3 regions of the Alteromonas sp. G4i35 genome follow, and region 1 is predicted to be linked to each of the others. Evidence: predicted binding sites of a transcription regulator. Region 1 holds the regulator's gene; each other region holds the start of a gene.

Evidence for each region. Region 1 encodes sigma-54, which starts transcription at its own class of promoters, with help from an activator protein. Its sites were predicted from a motif close to GTTGGCACGNNNNTNGNNT; they were not measured.
Region 2: the regulator sigma-54 is predicted to act here: its motif matches at 2,862-2,880, upstream of nirB (nitrite reductase large subunit NirB).
Region 3: the regulator sigma-54 is predicted to act here: its motif matches at 1,819-1,837, upstream of glnK (P-II family nitrogen regulator).

The regions. Positions count from the first base shown of each region.
Region 1 is NZ_JBHNZD010000025.1:72,164-76,715, forward strand. It holds gene lptA (lipopolysaccharide transport periplasmic protein LptA) at 1-57, shown strand, start outside; gene lptB (LPS export ABC transporter ATP-binding protein) at 60-785, shown strand; gene ACFI6L_RS16145 (RNA polymerase factor sigma-54) at 859-2,340, shown strand; gene hpf (ribosome hibernation promoting factor) at 2,371-2,658, shown strand; gene ptsN (PTS IIA-like nitrogen regulatory protein PtsN) at 2,672-3,115, shown strand; gene rapZ (RNase adapter RapZ) at 3,200-4,045, shown strand; gene ACFI6L_RS16165 (HPr family phosphocarrier protein) at 4,045-4,317, shown strand; gene mgtE (magnesium transporter) at 4,492-4,552, shown strand, end outside.
Region 2 is NZ_JBHNZD010000001.1:106,188-110,739, reverse strand. It holds gene nirD (nitrite reductase small subunit NirD) at 1-100, opposite strand, end outside; gene nirB (nitrite reductase large subunit NirB) at 137-2,686, opposite strand; gene ACFI6L_RS00470 (SulP family inorganic anion transporter) at 2,998-4,552, opposite strand, start outside.
Region 3 is NZ_JBHNZD010000018.1:40,308-44,859, reverse strand. It holds gene ACFI6L_RS12930 (ammonium transporter) at 134-1,381, opposite strand; gene glnK (P-II family nitrogen regulator) at 1,414-1,752, opposite strand; gene ACFI6L_RS12920 (hypothetical protein) at 1,995-2,849, shown strand; gene ACFI6L_RS12915 (AraC family transcriptional regulator) at 2,899-3,618, opposite strand; gene ACFI6L_RS12910 (endonuclease) at 3,847-4,552, shown strand, end outside.

The sequences.
Region 1 (4,552 bases):
ACCATTCGCAAAACTTCGTCTAAGAAAGACAAAAAAGACAACGAGGGCAATGAATAGCAATGGCAACTTTGAGCGCTAAAAATCTTGCTAAGGCTTACAAGTCAAGACAGGTTGTTCGAGATGTAAGTCTGTCTGTCTCAACGGGTCAAATTGTTGGTCTTCTTGGCCCAAATGGCGCTGGTAAGACCACCACATTCTACATGATTGTTGGTTTAGTGAATCTGGATAAAGGCAAAATTGAAATCGACGACAATGAGCTAACTCATCAGCCCATGCACGAGCGCGCACGCCGCGGAATTGGCTACCTACCGCAGGAAGCCTCTATTTTCAGAAAGCTCACAGTGCATGAAAATATCATGGCCATTTTGCAAACCCGTAAAGATTTAAATTCACAACAGCAAGAAGAAGAAGCAGATGCGCTACTTGATGAATTTAATATTAACCATATACGTAATAGTACGGGGATGAGTTTGTCAGGGGGCGAACGCCGTCGCGTTGAGATTGCCCGCGCTCTGGCAGCAAAACCGCAATTTATTTTGTTAGACGAACCATTTGCTGGTGTTGATCCAATATCAGTTAATGATATAAAGAAGATAATACAACATCTTCGCGATAGGGGTATTGGAATCCTTATCACGGACCATAACGTACGAGAGACATTGGATGTTTGTGAAAAGGCGTACATTGTGAGTCATGGCGAGCTTATTGCGCAAGGAACGGCGGAACAGGTTTTAAGTAATCAAAAAGTAAGGGATGTATACCTAGGCGAACAATTCAGGCTATAGTTAATGTAACCGAATTGTCATTTTTCAGTTTCGCTCTGGTATATTCAATTTAGAGCATTTAAATAAGACGTAGATGAAACCATCTTTACAGCTAAAATTTAGCCAACAACTTACCATGACACCACAGCTTCAGCAGGCCATTAAACTGCTGCAGCTTTCTACACTTGATCTTCAACAAGAGATCCAAGAAGCGCTCGATTCTAATCCGCTATTAGAAGTTGAAGAAGGTAACGACGAGCCGCAACTAGAAAAGAACAATATCGACAACGATGACAGCGGTTCTGAGGCCACTGCTTCTGCATCTAGTGACACGTTAGAAGCCGGCGATGCACTTGAGAAAAACGATCTTCCCGATGAGCTGCCAATCGACAGCACATGGGACGAATACTATTCTGCTTCATCTTCGCCTGCTCCGGGTCCATCCAATGACGACGAGCAAATCTTCCAAGGTGAGACTACTGAAGATATTCAAGAGCACCTTCTTTGGCAAATGCGCCTTACCCATTTCTCGGATACCGATCGCGCAATCGCTACAGCAATCATCGACTCTATTGACGAGTCAGGTTATTTAACCGTTACCCTTGATGATATTTTAGAAGCGGTTAACGATGATGATATGGAAGAGCCGATTGAAATGGACGAAATAGAATGTGTGCTAAAGCGCATTCAGATGTTCGACCCTATTGGTTCTGGCTCACGCTCTCCACAAGAATGTTTGATGGTGCAATTGCGCCAATTTTCAGAAGACACACCGTGGCTTGCTGAAGCAAAGCAACTAATTGAAGAGTACTCTGACTTACTGAGCAGCAAAGACTATCGTACGCTTATGCGTAAAAGCCGATTGAAAGAAGATCAGCTACGCGAGGCAATGCGTTTACTGCAAACCTTGAATCCTCGCCCAGGTAGTGCTTTAGTTACTAAAGAGCCTGAGTACGTTATTCCTGATGTCTCAGTAACTAAGAAAAATGGCCGTTGGGTGGTTGAGCTGAACCCCGACAGTCTGCCTAAATTAAGCGTAAATCAACAATACGCTGCAATGAGTCGCCGTGCCAAGAATAGTAGCGATTCACAATTCATCCGCTCACACATGCAAGAGGCTAAGTGGTTCATAAAGAGCCTTGAATCTCGTAACGAAACCTTAATGAAGGTTGCAAACTGCATTGTGCAGCAGCAAATGGGCTTTTTTGAGCACGGCCCGGAAATGATGAAACCAATGGTGCTAAATGATGTCGCAGAAATGGTAGATATGCACGAATCCACTATTTCGCGAGTGACAACGCAAAAGTACATGCATACGCCACGTGGAATCTTCGAATTGAAGTATTTCTTCTCAAGCCACGTTGCAACAGAGTCTGGTGGTGAATGTTCATCTACAGCGATTCGTGCATTGATCAAGAAATTAGTGGCCGCTGAAAAGCCTAGCAAGCCGCTAAGTGATAGCAAGATTGCTTCATTGTTGGCCGAACAAGGCATTAAAGTTGCCCGGCGAACAATAGCAAAGTACCGGGAATCGTTGTCGATCCCGCCGTCGAACCAACGCAAAAGCCTTATTTAATCGGGCTTAATAATATAAGGAAGACGAAATATGCAAATCAACCTTACTGGTCATCATGTCGAAATCACCGACTCTTTGCGTAATTATGTCGATACGAAGTTCAGCAAACTTGAACGTCACTTTGATCACATTTCTAATGTGCATGTCATCCTGAACGTTGAAAAATTAAATCAAAAAGCCGAAGCGACCGTTCATTTAAGTGGCGCTGAAGTATTCGCATCCTCAGAAAATACCGACATGTATGCGGCGATTGACAGCATGGTTGATAAACTCGACCGGCAGGTAATCAAGCATAAGGAAAAACTGAAAAAACATTAGTAGTTAATTAAGCATGGATATACAAGCCATCGTAAGTCTGGACCGCACCGAGTGTGCGGTTCAGTGTAATAGTAAAAAGCGAATTCTTGAGATCATCGCTGATATCGCTGCCAAGCAAAACGAGAACATTGATCAGGCAACGGTACTCAACAGTTTGATGGCTCGAGAGCGTATGGGTAGTACAGGCATTGGCAATGGTATCGCCCTGCCCCACGGGCGCCTGCCGGGCCTTGAAAAAGTGATCGCCATTGTTGTAACCAGCACGCCAGCAATCGACTTCGACGCCCTTGACGAGAAACCCGTAGACATCTTTTTTGCGCTACTCGTTCCCGAGGAACAGACCGAAGGACACCTTCAAACGCTGGCCACCGTGGCTGGTAAACTAAGCGACAAAGAAACGATTAAAGCAATACGTCGCGCAACGACAAGCGACGATATTCTATCTGCATTAAGTTAAACATTAAGCGCCTATTAACCGTTTAGTGGGCGCCTAATTCAACAACGCGTATGTGATAAAACCAGAGTATTAGGGAGAAAGTAGGTGAAGCTGATAATAATCAGTGGTCGTTCAGGGTCTGGTAAGTCTGTCGCACTTCGCGCATTGGAAGATTTAGGTTATTACTGTGTTGATAATATACCGGTAAACTTACTTCCCACTTTAACCCATACAGTTGTTGACGAGTACGATCAGGTTGCGGTAAGTATCGATGTGAGAAACTTACCCAAAAATCCTGACGATTTGGTAGAAATTCTAGACTACCTGCCTTCTTCGTGGTCGATGACCATTGTTTACATTGACGCGAGCGATGATGTACTGGTTAAGCGTTTTAGCGAAACACGTCGTCTTCACCCTCTTGCCAAGCTCAATAAGTCGCTTTCAGAAGCCATTAAAGCCGAGTCTGCGCTACTTGCTCCTATTGCTGAGCGCGCAGATTTATATCTAGATACAGATAAGCTTACCATTCACCAACTGGCAGAGTTAATTCGAGAGCGTATCCTGGGTAAGAAAAGCTCACGCCTTGTGCTTGTGTTTGAGTCGTTTGGCTTTAAGCACGGCATTCCTAAAGATGCGGATTACGTTTTTGATGCCCGCTTTTTACCTAACCCCCACTGGGAGCCCGACCTTAAACATCTGACCGGATTAGACGCACCAGTAGAAGTATTTTTGGGGTCGCAGCCTGTAGTGACCAAGTTCATTTGGCAAATTCAGAATTTAATAACGACATGGCTGCCTCATTTAGAGCGCAATAACAGAAGTTACGTAACCGTAGCCATTGGCTGTACTGGCGGGCAACACCGTTCGGTTTATATCGCACAGACCCTGTCGAAAACCTTCAGTGAAATACACCCTGATGTTCAAATTCGCCATAGAGAGCTGAATCAGTAATGACTATTCAAAAAACGCTAACTATCGTCAATAAGTTAGGGTTGCATGCAAGAGCGGCGACCCAACTGGTTAAACTGGCTAATCAATTCGACGCTAAAATCATCTTAAAAAAAGGCGATAAAGAAGCAGACGCAAGCAGTGTATTGGGATTAATGATGCTTGAAAGCCATCAAGGTGAACAGGTAGACGTGATTGTGGACGGCAGTGATGCTGTTGATGCACTTGCAGCTATTGAAGAGCTTATTGAGGGCAGATTTAACGAAGACGAATAGTATTACTTGCCCAATCCATTGACCAATTAATCGACACTTAGCGCAGTTATCTTAAAATCCTGCGCAAAACCTACGCAATTATCATGACAGACTCATCATAATTGCGATATTCTACGCCCACTTAGGCTCTATGGCCTGCATTGTTCATCTTTTAGCTTGTAGGAATAACGCCTTATGGCAGAAGCGCTTGTTTCTAAATACGTACAAACTCAGTTACGCGCACTCAACGCTGCGT
Region 2 (4,552 bases), on a different contig from region 1:
CGCAAACCCCACTGTTTGTCACTAAGTCGTTCGTCTCACAAACATAGTGCCATTGCACTTGCTGAGGTTCTGACGCCATTACATTTTGCGCTGCTGACATAATTTGATTCTCCTAACAAGGTTGATAAGCCAATGGCTACACCATAGAGACAGGAATGAACTGATCTTTACCTGCTACTTTTTCAGCTTCAGTAGCTGGGCGAACCTGGCCTCGCTCTGAAACAAACTGAATATTGGTGTCGCTAGCATCGCTGTTTACAAATTGACGGAAACGCTTGCGCGACTCAGGGTTTTCAATGGTGGTTTTCCATTCGCACTGATAAGCATCAACCACAGCATCCATCTGTGCTTCAAGCTCACCATTAATGCCAAGTGCATCGTTTATCACAACGTCTTGCAGGTAAGCTAAGCCTCCTTCCATATTGTCCATCCACACCGATGTGCGCTGTAAGCGGTCAGCCGTTTTCACATAAAACATCAGCACGCGGTCGATATACTTAATAAGGGTTTTGGTATCTAGGTCGGTGGCAAACAGGTCTGCATGTCGCGGCTTCATACCGCCATTACCGCAAACATACAGGTTCCAACCTTGCTCGGTGGCAATAACGCCGATGTCTTTGCTTTGAGCTTCTGCGCACTCACGGGTACACCCCGAGACAGCAAATTTAATTTTATGCGGCGCACGTAAGCCTTTGTAACGGTTCTCTAAGTCAATGGCTGTGCCAACAGAATCCTGAACACCGTAGCGGCACCAAGTGCTGCCCACACAGGATTTAACAGTACGCAGTGCCTTCGCGTAAGCATGGCCGGTTTCAAAACCACCAGCGACCAGTTTTTCCCAGATATCAGGTAAGTGCTCTACGCGCGCACCAAATAAATCAATGCGCTGACCACCTGTGATCTTGGTGTACAGGTTGTATTCTTTTGCCACTTCGCCGAGCAGAATCAACTTCTCAGGCGTTATTTCGCCACCAGGTACACGCGGTACAACGGAATACGTGCCATCTTTTTGCATGTTGCCAAGGTAGATATCGTTGGTGTCTTGCAGAGGAAGATGTGAAGCCTTAAGAATATAGTCGTTATACACCGAGGCTAAAATTGAGCCGACAGCGGGCTTACAAATTTCACACCCTAGACCTTCACCATGCTGCTCCAGTAGCTCGTCAAAGGTGCGAATGCCGTTTACCTTAACAATGTGAAACAGTTCTTGTCGGGTGTAATTGAAGTGCTCACAAATGGCTTTCGATACTTCCACACCGCGCTTTTCAAGCTCGCTGTCTACCACATTTTTAAGTAGAGCGGCACAGCCTCCACAACCTGTACTGGCCTTAGTTTCACCTTTTACATCGCCAACGCTACAACAGCCGCCTTCAATGGCTGAAACAATGTCGCCCTTAGTCACATTTAAGCATGAACAAATAGACGCGGTGTCTGGTAGTGCATCGGCACCTAACGCCGGTGCGGCATCGGATGACGGCAGAATTAGGCTTTCTGGGTGTTCAGGTAATTCAATATTATTAAGTGCATACTGCAGGAGCGTGTCGTAGTCGCTGGTATCGCCAACGAGTACAGCACCAAGCACGTACTTTTGCTCGCTATCTACCACCAGCTTTTTATACACGCCCTCGGGCTGATTTAAGTACGTGTAGCTAAGCGCTCCGTCTGTGCGTTCATGGGCATCGCCAATTGAGCCCACTTCTACGCCCATTAGCTTGAGTTTAGTGCTCATATCTGCGCCAGCGAACTCGGCATCGCCACCTGTAATATGACTTACGGCCGTGCGTGCCATGGTGTAGCCAGGTGCAACAAGACCAAAGATTTTGTTATCCCACAGCGCACATTCACCCACAGCGTAAATGTTCGGGTCAGACGTCACGCAGTGGTTATCAATAACAATACCGCCGCGCTCACCCAGTGTTAGCGCTGACTTTCTGCCGAGCTGGTCGGAAGGTCGAATACCAGCAGAAAATAAAATCATGTCAGTTTCTAGTGCAGTGCCGTCAGCAAACACCATTTTATAGCGGCAGGTATCACCGGCCTCAATAGTTTGCGTTGCCTTTTGGGTGTGAACCGTAACACCCAATGCTTCAATTTTGTCCTTAAGAACGTTACCACCTGCTTGGTCTAGCTGTACCGCCATAAGCTGCGGGGCAAACTCAACCACGTGGGTGTCGAGACCGGCTTGTTTTAATGCGTTAGCGGCTTCTAAACCCAACAGCCCACCACCAACAACAACCCCTACTTTGCTCACCGCTGCTGATGCTTCAATAGCGAGTAGATCGTCTATAGTGCGGTACACCAAGCAATGCTCTTGATCGTTGCCAGGAATGGGTGGCACAAATGGGTATGAGCCCGTAGCTAGCACAAGCTTATCGTAGCTAAACACCTGCCCTTCAGAAGTCGTCACTTTATTATTGTCACGGTCTATATCGGTAACCAAGGCATTGGTAACTACGTTTACGCCCCACTCGGCGTACTGAGCGGGTGTAGTAAGCGCTAAGTCATCAGCACTCGCGCCGCTAAAAAAAGACGACAGATAAACGCGGTCGTACGCAAGGCGTGACTCGCCGCATAAAACGGTTATTTCTACATTGGCATCGCTTTGGTGAAGCTGCTCAACAAAATGATGCCCCACCATGCCGTTGCCTACGACGACAATTTGCGTTTTTGAGTCCAATGAAGTCATGGTATTCCCCTTTTTTCGGGACAAAAAAAAGCCCGCTTCAACTTTCGTTGATGCGGGCTTCGTTGCCTATTTTGCCAACGGTTTAGGTCGGCTAACACATTTTACGGAGTGTTATAAATCACACAATTTTCAGCGATTGACACAAATCACCAAAACACACTTTACGTTTATAGTTATCCAAGTTCAGTGCCAAAAACGTAATTCATTGTTTTTATTCAATTTACTTCAAAATAAGCATTATTCAGACTTCATGACTGCACCAAACAAACGCAAAACTGTGTTCACTTGGTGCATTGAGGCTATCAAATAACTTAGGCCAGCTTATCTGTCGCTACGCGGTAGCGAGGGTCTTCAACCACGTTAATTTCAACAAACTTATCGGCCTTGCGAAGCAGTGAGCGACATTCATCACTGATATGACGAATGTGTAGCTTTTTACCCTGCTCTTCGTATTTGTCAGCAAGGGTATCTAGCGCATCGATACCTGATGAATCCCAAATGCGAGAGTCTTTAAAGTCAATAACTACATCGTTAGGGTCGTTGGCGATATCAAACAGGTCTTTGAAATGTGATACCGAGCCAAAGAACAGCGGGCCGTCTAGCTCATAGACTTTCCAACCGTCGTTATCGATATGGGATCTCGCTTCAATATGACGAGCGTGTTTCCATGCAAACACCAGTGCTGAAACGATAACACCCACCACAACCGCAATAGCCAGGTCAGCGATAACGGTAACGCCTGTTACTAGGAAAAGTACGAACGCATCTTCTTTGTTTACGCCGCGAATAATTCTGAATGACGCCCACTCAAATGTAGCAATAACCACCACGAACATAACGCCAACAAGGGCAGCAAGAGGAATCATTTCAATTAGCGGAGCAGCAAATAGAATAAAGCCTAATAATACAACCGCCGCGGTGATACCAGACAAGCGGCCACGGCCACCAGAGTTTATGTTAATCATACTTTGACCAATCATGGCACAACCGCCCATACCGCCAAAGAAACCGTTAACTGTATTTGCAACGCCTTGGCCAACGCACTCTTTGTTGCCGCGTCCGCGGGTGTCCGTCATTTCATCAATTAATGAAAGGGTAAGAAGCGACTCAATTAAGCCAACCAAACAAAGAATGACTGAGGTAGGCAAAATGATCATGAAGGTTTCCCAGGTAAACGGCACCATAGGAATAGCGAAGCTAGGAAGTTCACCCGCTAGCGTCGCGGTATCGCGCTGGTCAGCTGGTAGCAAATCGCGAACAAAGTCGATTACAGTGCGCGCTTCAAGGTCAAGACCGTGTACTAACAAGGTTACCGTAACAATCGCAACCAGCGACGCCGGTACAGCTTTGGTTAGCTTTGGCAATAAATAGATAATGGCCATGGTTAGCGCCACAAGCCCTAGCATCCAATATAACAGCGTACCTTCCATCCACTGTAATTCACCCGCTGCGTTGGTCACTTTGAACTGGCCTAATTGCGCCAAGAAAATAACAATTGCCAAACCATTTACGAAGCCTAGCATTACCGGATATGGGACCAGACGTATAAACTTTCCGAGCTTGAAAATACCGCACATTATTTGCAGTAAACCAGCCAAAATAACCGCGGCAAATAAATACTGCACGCCGTGTTGGGCAACCAGTGCCACCATTACAACGGCCATGGCGCCGGTAGCACCAGAAATCATTCCTGGTCGGCCACCAATAGCGGAAGTGATTAAGCCCATCATGAAAGCCGCATAAAGACCAATCATTGGTTCTACGCCGGCCACAAATGCGAATGCAACGGCTTCAGGGACCAAGGCAAGCGCCACGGTAATACCTGATAGCACGTCGTTTTTAACGTTGCTGTCTTTACTGGTAATT
Region 3 (4,552 bases), on a different contig from region 1:
GGCTCTTTTCCTAAGCTCAATAATGGTCTTAAAACACATTGCATGAAACGAAAAAAGCCCCGCATTAGCGGGGCTTAAACGAAGTAATAAGGCATTATTGTTATTGTTGTTTCGTTGCCTAATCGAGACTCTCTTACGAACGGCTGCTTGTGAAGTCTGGGTATGCTTCCAGACCACATTCGCTCATGTCTACGCCGTCGAATTCTTCTTCTTCGCTCACACGTACACCCATAACCGCTTTAATCACTAGCCATACCACTAGGCTCACTACGAATACCCATACAAAGATAGTCGCTGCACCAATTAGCTGACCAGAGATGCTTGAACCATCGTTAGTGAAAGGTACAAGGATAAGACCTAGAAGACCTACCACGCCGTGAACTGAAATTGCGCCCACTGGATCGTCAATCTTAAGCTTGTCTAGTGCAACAATGCTAAGCACTACTAAAATACCACCAAGGCCGCCGAACAAAGTAGCTTGTAATGGTGTAGGTGTTGAAGGCTCTGCTGTAATAGCCACAAGACCGGCTAGTGCACCGTTAAGTACCATAGTTAGGTCAGCTTTACCGAATAGAATGCGTGCTACGATAAGTGCAGCAATTGCACCACCAGCAGCTGCAGCATTTGTGTTCATAAATACAATCGCTACTGAGTTTGCACTTTCAACAGTTGCAGTAGCCAATACTGAACCGCCGTTGAAGCCAAACCAACCCATCCACAGGATAAATGTACCTAAAGTTGCAAGCGGTAAGTTTGCACCTGGAATCGCGTTTACTTTACCGTCAGCGGTGTATTTACCCTTACGAGCACCAAGCACAAGAACACCAGCAAGAGCAGCAGCTGCACCAGCCATGTGAACAATACCTGAACCTGCAAAGTCAGAGAAACCAAGGTCGCCAAGCGTATACATACCGAATACTGCTTCGCCGCCCCATGTCCAAGCACCTTCCATTGGATAGATGAAGCCCGTCATAACAACTGCGAACGCTAGGAATGCCCAAAGCTTCATACGCTCAGCTACCGCACCAGATACGATAGACATTGCTGTTGCAACAAATACTACTTGGAAGAAGAAGTCAGCAGAAGGTGCATATGTTGCTGGCTCTTCAGCGACACCTGTTGCGCCATCAGCCATGATACCGCTTAGGAATGGACCCCAGTCGCCGCCACCGTACATAATGCCGTAACCGCAAATCATGTACATAGTGCAAGCGATAGCGAATAGCGCCACGTTTTTAGTTAGAATTTCTGTGGTGTTTTTCGCTCGAACAAGACCTGCTTCAAGCATCGCAAAACCTGCAGCCATCCACATAACCAGTGCACCGCAGATTAGAAAATAAAAGGTATCTAGCGCATACCCAAGTTCAAAAGTGATTTCCATTATGGTTTTCTCCGCAAATATATCGTTGTGGCTTACAGCGCGTCGCTATCCGACTCACCAGTTCGAATACGAACGGCGTGTTCAAGGTCGTAAACAAACACCTTGCCGTCTCCAATTTTGCCTGTTTTGGCAGCGCCAACGATGGCTTCTACCAGGCGCTCTACTTGATCATCCTGAACAGCAATTTCCAGTTTGACTTTAGGTAGAAAATCCACCTGATATTCCGCTCCGCGGTAAAGTTCAGTGTGTCCTTTTTGACGTCCAAAGCCCTTCACTTCGGTCACGGTCAAACCGTCGATACCGATTTCTGAAATGGCTTCACGAACATCATCTAGCTTGAACGGCTTGATGATCGCTGTGACTAGTTTCATGAGTTGCTCCCAGTTTGTTTTGGTTATTCTGTGATTTATGGTCGTGTTTCCAACTATGGGAAGATAAACCAAGAGCCATGCCACAAATGATTAGCCAAATAAATCAAATACATACAAGCAAACGCTTCATGAACGCACAAAAATAATGCACACTAATGGTGCACTGTTAAAAATTTGCCCAATTTTGAAGCGGCATGAGGTTGCGGTAAGGTGAGAGGGCTAAAAAGTGCGATGAAATTAGGATGGAACTATTCGATAGGGCCCATGGTCTGTTGTTTACTATGACGACTATCACCCCATCTTTCTTTGCGCCTGAGCGCAGCATTGAACACCATTCCGTTGCAAAGAAAACGGCGTGGCGCCCACTATTAATTTCGGGCTGTGCACATGTGTTTGGGGTCATCGTAGTGGTCATACTTTCTCAAATGGGCATCAACAACCAAAAAGCACGAGTAAATGTTTTGGAGCGAACGCCGGAGATAAGCGCCAGACTGTACTATCCCCCCGTTCCACGCCCTTCTGCCCAAGCTAAACCACAAGAAACTAAACCAATCGATGTTTCCCCTAAAAGGCAAGAAATTGAGTTGAAGCCTGACGCAACCAAAGCGACTGAAGCACTTGATAGTAAGAATGAAATTGTAGAAAGCCCTACGCCCAAGCAGCAGAAAAATGCTGAGCCCGATACACAGCAGGTACCCATTGAAAGTAAGCCGACTAATACACTGCCGTCGCCCACTTTATCAAAAGACGCAAATCGGCGCGCAGGCTCGTTGAATCTATCGGTAAAAGATGGCGCAGCCCTCTACTTTGAAAAGTATCACAGTGACAAAGTCGCTGAAGACGCAGAACAGGCAGCAAAAGCATTTCAAGAGCGTAAAAATAGTCCTGTGCTTAGCGGGCCAAGCACACAGCAAATACAAGCTAATGAAAATCGACGCCCTTCAAAACGCGTAAACTGTAGCAGTACGACCAATAAAACTTTGGCGATATTGAGTGGAATTGCTGGTGGAACCTTAGAATGCACCAAAATGGACGACCACAAACGTTTTATAGAAGCCAGAGTCAATAAACTTCCTAAAGACGAAGAGATTAACTAGTTGTCTCTATCAACGATTTACCGTCATGTGAGGTAAGCCCTTATCACAGTCACTTTCTTTTGAAAAACTTAGGGGGTCGCCCGAAATACGCTTTGAACCGGCGACTGAATGCTGCAACATCTTCATACCCTGTTAGCTGAGCTATACCCAACATTGGTGTATCGGTATTTCTAAGTAGTGCTTTGGCCTTTTCCATCCTCACTTTTACAAGGTAATCTCGTAAACTATGCCCGGTGGCTTCTTTAAAGCGTGTTTTGAATTGCGTTGTTCCCATGCAGGCTATCCGTGCTAACTCCACCTGTGTAAAGCCTCGGGCAAGGTCGCGATGAATATGGCTTAATACAGGAGTCATTCGCTTATCCATGCTGCATCCTTTCAAGGATGTTTCTAGCAAGGTTAAAAATAGCGCCAGTATTTCTTCATGGCCTTGGTCAGCAAACTGGCTAATTTGAATCTCTACAAACGATAAAAACGCCTGTAATGCTGACGTTACCTGAAATATCGGGTGCAACCTGTCATTTAAATTAACTGGCACATGCTCCAAGTCCGCCACAATAAATTTTGACAGTTCGTTAGCGCTAAAATAATGGACCTCATTCGGCGCTATGCATACGCCTTCGCCTACGCCTACTCGCCCGCTAAAATTATCGATTTCTATCAAGATATGTCCGTTGATGGGCAGCACTAACTGAAAGTAGTTGTGTTTATGGCGGCACGTTTGCTTCGTATATGAGCGTACGGATAGCGATGGAATTGGGCTGTCAGTCATTTTATTACTCCCAACAGTCCATATAAAATAGTACTGATCTCTCGCTTAACTCACCGTTTATTTGCATCTATTTCCTTGCCGTGAACTCAGTACTCTCTGCCGTTAGATTAAGCACTTTTATTCATTTTGTCACAAATACGTGCAATATTTGATACGCCTAGGAAGGCGTCGAACACTACATTTAAGGAACAAATATACATTTAAAATAAAGACAATAACGGAAAATAAATGAATATAAACTTACGTCAAATAGTCGGCTTGGCAGGTGCGTTGTTACCCGCTATCGCCATGGGTCAGGTCTCCAATGGAGACTTTGAAACATGGACGTCTGGCGCACCTAATTCATGGTCAACTATCGACTCCGGCATTAGTGTAGCTGAAAACTCGGTCTACTCATTCTCGGGAAGCAAGTCTGCTGCAGTTACCGTCAATACGACAACGCAAGGTTCAACTGACTTCCGTCAGACAATCAATGTAACCGCCGGTCAAAATTATGAATTTTCAGTGAGGCTATATCACACTGAAGGTGCTGTAAAAGCACGCCTATATGTAGACGGTTATCAAGGTTATTCTGACAACTCATTAACTGGAAACTGGCAACAGCTTACTTTCTCTTATTCCGCTACAGCGTCAAAAGAGATTGAGGTGGGGTTACGCTTTTATGATCAGACTGGCTTTGATGGGTCAGAAACCGTCTATGTAGACGCATTCGAGCCGACTACGCTTGGGTCAGGTGGCAATAACGGCGGTGGGAGCACGTGTGCTAGCCATTCAGGCGTATTGAACTTAACTACCGACAATTACGGCAGTGAAACCAGTTGGCAAATAACTAACGCAAACAACCAAGTTGAAGCCTCTGGCAGCAGCTACGCTAGCAACCAAAGTTATACTGAAGCGGTTTGCCTTACTGATGGAGAATATACCTTTACCATTA